Regions from separate parts of the Micromonospora sp. NPDC005163 genome, predicted to be linked through region 2. Evidence: riboswitches for the same ligand, from Rfam matches in the RefSeq annotation. Region 2 holds a riboswitch; the other holds the start of a gene.
The links. A riboswitch is a leader RNA that binds a small molecule or an ion and turns the genes downstream of it on or off. The one in region 2 is predicted to bind ZMP and ZTP.

Region 1: it holds a riboswitch for ZMP and ZTP, as region 2 does, so the genes downstream of both, ACWD6N_RS18860 (bifunctional 5,10-methylenetetrahydrofolate dehydrogenase/5,10-methenyltetrahydrofolate cyclohydrolase) here and ACWD6N_RS34695 (glycine hydroxymethyltransferase) in region 2, are expected to answer to the same signal.

What each region holds. Positions count from the first base shown of each region.
Region 1 is NZ_JBSFYP010000025.1:57,210-59,646, forward strand. It holds gene ACWD6N_RS18850 (beta-galactosidase) at 1-149, shown strand, start outside; gene ACWD6N_RS18855 (DeoR/GlpR family DNA-binding transcription regulator) at 186-962, shown strand; ZMP/ZTP riboswitch at 1,015-1,097, shown strand; gene ACWD6N_RS18860 (bifunctional 5,10-methylenetetrahydrofolate dehydrogenase/5,10-methenyltetrahydrofolate cyclohydrolase) at 1,152-1,997, shown strand; gene ACWD6N_RS18865 (hypothetical protein) at 1,994-2,230, opposite strand.
Region 2 is NZ_JBSFYP010000095.1:3,226-5,662, forward strand. It holds gene ACWD6N_RS34695 (glycine hydroxymethyltransferase) at 1-968, opposite strand, end outside; ZMP/ZTP riboswitch at 987-1,076, opposite strand; gene ACWD6N_RS34700 (hemerythrin domain-containing protein) at 1,152-1,637, opposite strand; gene ACWD6N_RS34705 (S8 family peptidase) at 1,812-2,437, opposite strand, start outside.

The DNA of each region.
Region 1 (2,437 bases), on a different contig from region 2:
TGTTCGCGATCAACCACACCGGGAGCGAGGTACGGCTCGCGGTGACCGGCACCGAGTTGTTGACCGGAGCACGGTGCGCCGGTGAGCTGACAGTGCCGGCCGGCGAGGTGGCCGTGGTCCGGGAGGATCGGGCTGACGGACCGGCCTGACCCGGTGACAGTCACGGCGCGAAGGAGGTTCCCCAGGTGCTCGCCCAGCAGCGGCAGACCGCCATCCTCGATCTGATCCGCCAGCGTGGCGGCGTACGGGTGAGTCAGCTCGTCAGCCGGTTCGGCGTGTCCGACATGACGATCCGTCGCGACCTGGAGGTGCTGGCCGAACGCGGGCTGGTGGACAAGGTGCACGGCGGCGCGACGCTGGCCGGGCCGGGCTCCGCCGAGGAGCCCGGCTTCGCCGCGAAGTCGATCCGCCAGCAGGCGGAGAAGCGGGCCATCGCCGAGCGGGCGGCGACCATGGTGGAGCCGGGGATGGCCATCGCGCTCTCCGCCGGCACCACCACCGCCGCGCTGGCCACGCTGCTCTCCGACGTGCGGGGGCTGACCGTGGTGACCAACTCGATCCCGGTGGCCGACGCGCTCTACCAGAATCCGCGCGCGGATCAGACGGTGGTGCTCACCGGCGGCATCCGTACCCCGTCGGACGCGCTGACCGGGCCGGTGGCCGAGGCGGCGATCAGCGCGCTCAACGTCGACCTGCTCTTCCTCGGCGTGCACGGGCTCAGCCCGCGGACCGGCTTCACCACGCCCAACCTGCTGGAGGCCGGGGTCAACCGGTGTCTGATCGGCGCGGCCCGACGGCTGGTGGTGCTCGCCGACCACACCAAGTGGGAGACCATCGGCATCGCCACCATCGCCCCCTTGGAAGCGGCCGACGTGTTGATCACCGACGTCGGGCTGCCGGCGGAGGCGCGTACCGCGATCGGCGAGCAGGTCGGCGAGCTGGTCGTCGTCCAGGCCAGCTGACGGCCCGCAGCTCCCAGCCGGTTGGTCCGCTGCCCGGGTCGTCGGGCAAAATGGGTGGCGACGCGACTGGCGGCACCTGGGATGGCAGAACCATCGGGGAGCTCATCGCGGGGGTCGACCGCCTGGGCTTCCGCGCCGAGGAGAGCCATGCCGTCAACCGATGAGCAGACCACCCCGCACACTGCCACTATGCTGCCGGGTCAGCCGGTGGCCGACGCGGTCCTCGCCGATGTTGCCGAGCGGGTGGCCGTGCTCCGCGCCGCTGGCGTCGTCCCGGCCCTGGCCACCGTTCTGGTCGGCGACGACGATGCCAGTGCCGGCTACATCGGCATCAAGCAGCGCCAGGCCGCCCAGTTGGGCTTCGCCTCGCCGCACCGCCACCTGCCCGCCGACGCCACGCAGGAACAACTCCACGAGGTGATCGCCGCCTTCAACGCCGATCCCGCCGTGCACGGGATCCTCGTCCAGTACCCGGTCCCCGACCACCTGGACTACGACGCGGCGTTGCAGAGGATCGACCCGGACAAGGACGTCGACGGCATGCATCCGCTGAACCTCGGTCGGCTCGCGCTCGGGCTGCCGGGGCCGGTGCCCTGCACGCCAGCCGGCATCGAGGCGTTGCTGGCCCACCATGGCATTCCGGTCTCCGGGCGCGAGGTGGTCATCCTCGGTCGCGGTGCCACGCTCGGGCGGCCACTCGCCACCCTCCTCGCCCAGAAGCGCCCCACCGCCAACGCGGCCGTCACCGTCGTGCACACCGGCGTCGCGGACTGGCCCCGATACACCCGCCGGGCCGACATCCTGATCGCCGCCGCTGGCGTACCCGGCATCATCCAGCCCGAGCACGTCAAAACGGGGGCCGTCGTCATCGGCGGCGGCGTGCGGTACGCGGGTCGGCGGCTGCTGCCGGACGTCGACGAGGCGTGCGCCGAGGTCGCCGGGGCGATCACCCCCCGAGTGGGCGGGGTGGGCCCCACCACGGTGGCCATGCTCTTCCGCAACGCCGTGGCCGCCGCCGAGCGTCAGGTCGGCTAGGGAGCATCGGCGGGCAGGCAGGGCCCGCGGTGGTCGGCCGGGCGCGCGCACCGCCGGCGACCGGGCATGATCCGGTCGCAGAACACCCAATGTCGTACGTGCTGCGCGTCCTCGGCCGAGACGGTGGCGCCGGTGACGTCGACCTGCGGCGTCGAGGCCAACGACCGGGCGATCGTACGGGCCAGGTCCAGCGCCCCGGCCAGGTCGGCGACCGTCACCGGCAGGTGGATCACGTGCCGGGGCGGCGGCTCCGCCGGTTCGGTGTACGCCTCCACGGCGAATCGCGGCAGCGGCGTGAAGAGCCCGCTGTACTGGTGTTCCCATCCCGGGCTCACCGCTGACGCCGCTCGGACCAGGCGCCCTGCCAGTCGCACAGCGCCCGCTTCACGCGGGCGTTCTCCCCGCTGAGCCGAGCCAGCCTCGTCGGCGGCGTCAAGAGC
Region 2 (2,437 bases):
TCGGGGCGGCGGGCCTCCGCGAGGGCGACCGCCTTGGCGGCCATCACGTGCGGCAGCGGGCCACCGAGCACCATCGGGCAGCCCCGGTCCACCTGGTCGGCCAGCTCGGGCTGGCAGAGCACCATGCCGCCACGCGGGCCGCGCAGCGACTTGTGCGTGGTGGTGGTGACGATGTGCGCGTGCGGCACCGGGTCGAAGTCGCCGGTGAACACCTTGCCCGCCACCAGGCCCGCGAAGTGCGCCATGTCGACCATGAAGGTGGCGCCGACCGAGTCGGCGATCTCCCGCAGGATCCGGAAGTTCACCTTCCGGGGGTACGCCGAGTAGCCGCCGACCAGGATCAGCGGCTTGAACTCGCGGGCCGCCTCGGCCACCCGGTCGTAGTCGATCAGGCCGGTCGCCGGGTCGGTGCCGTAGCTGCGCTGGTCGAACATCTTGCCCGAGATGTTCGGCCGGAAGCCGTGGGTGAGGTGGCCGCCGGCGTCCAGCGACATGCCGAGCATCCGCTGGTTGCCCAGCTCGCGGCGCAGCGCGAACCAGTCGGCCTCGGTGAGGTCGTTGACCTGACGCACCTGCGCCTTCTTCAGCGCGGGGGACTCCACCCGGTCGGCCAGCACCGCCCAGAACGCGACCAGGTTGGCGTCGATGCCCGAGTGCGGCTGCACGTAGGCGTGCGCCGCGCCGAACAGCTCGCGGGCGTGCTCGGCGGCGAGCGCCTCGACGGTGTCGACGTTCTGGCAACCGGCGTAGAAGCGGCGCCCGACGGTGCCCTCGGCGTACTTGTCGCTGAACCAGTTGCCCATCGCGAGCAGGGTCGCCGGGGAGGCGTAGTTCTCGCTGGCGATGAGCTTGAGAGACTCCCGCTGATCGGTCAGCTCGGCGCCGATGGCGTCGGCCACCCGCGGCTCGACAGCCCGGATCACCTCAAGGGCACTCCGGAATGCGGTGGACTCGGCGTTGCGCGACATGCGACCTCCTACAGACGTGCGGAAGGCCCAGGCGCTCGGCAAACGTCCTCGTGACGGGGCCGCTCCCCGATGGTTCTCCATCCCCACGCGCCAGTAACGGCCCGCGCCGATCCTACCGGGCCGGCCCGGGCCCGCCCGGCCGACCTCCGGACGCGACCGCCGGGGTGGTTGGTCGAGCACCGCTCAAGCGGTCACGGCATCGATCGCCTTCTTGATCGCCTTCGGCTCGCCGGGCGAACGCGGCGCGTCCGCGCGCAGCGCGATCATCTTCTCGCCGATCTCCTGGAGCTGCTTACGGCCGAGCTGCTCGCGCACCTTGGGGAACCACTCCTGCTCCTCCTCCTCGACGTGGTGCGTCACGTTCTCGATCAGCACCGTCGTCTTGGGGTTGAAGCGCTCGTCGTCGGCGTCCATGCTGGCCAGCTCGAAGCAGAGCAGGTCGGCGACGTGGTGCTCCTCGTACGACTCGAGGATGTCGTCCTCCAGGTCGGGCAGGAGCCGGCGGATCTCCGGGTACATCACCTCGTTCTCCAGGTAGGTGTGCACCGTCAGAGCCTCCAGGATCTGGCCCACCAGCTTCTGCCGCTGGCTCGCCGGCCCCTCCTCGGCATCCTGGAAGGCCTTGAACAGGCGGCGCATCTCCTTGTGGTCCTCTTTGAGCAGGACGATTCCTTGTGGTCCTCTTTGAGCAGGACGATGGCATCGGTCGACACCGGCATGACCTCCCTGGATCTCGTCTGGTGTCGATCCCGTACCCGAGGGATGAACTGCGGAAACAGGGTTACCCTGAACGGGTGGGGCCCGGCGCCGAAGCGCCGGGCCCCACACTGGTCGTACCGTTGGTCAGCGGACCACGCCGTACGCGCTCACCATGCCCGCGCCGTAGAAGCCGTTCCGCGCCCCGCCGGAGCAGGTCGCGTCGTAGACGGCACCCAGCAGCGGGACCGGGTTGTAGACACCCGCGGGGCAGCTCTGCGCCCGAGCCGTGCGCTCCAGGAACGACGCCAGCTGGCCCGGGGACATGTCCGGGTGGGCCGAGGCCGCCAGCGCCGCGACGCCGGCGACGTGCGGGCCGGACATCGAGGTGCCCTGCTTGTAGCCCCAGCCGTTGGTCCGCGTCGCCGTGTTGAAGGTGGTGGACAGGATGCCGTCGGTCAGCGTCGACTGGGCACCCTGGGTGCGGAACCGGGTGTCACCACCCGGAGCGGTGACGTCCACGACACCCTGGCCGTACGAGGAGTAGTAGCTCTTTTCCCCGGTCGGGCCCACCGCCGAGACGGTCACCACGCCCGGCGCCTCGGCCGGCAGGTCGAGGCAGGCGCTGTTGATGTCGCGCACCTCGGGCGTCCCGTTGTTCGGGCTGCCCGCGTCGACCGTCTTGTGGGCCAGATCGACGTTGGAGTTGCCCGCGGACGCGACGTTGAGCACGCCCTTGCTGTGCGAATAGCGGATGGCACGCTGCACGGCCT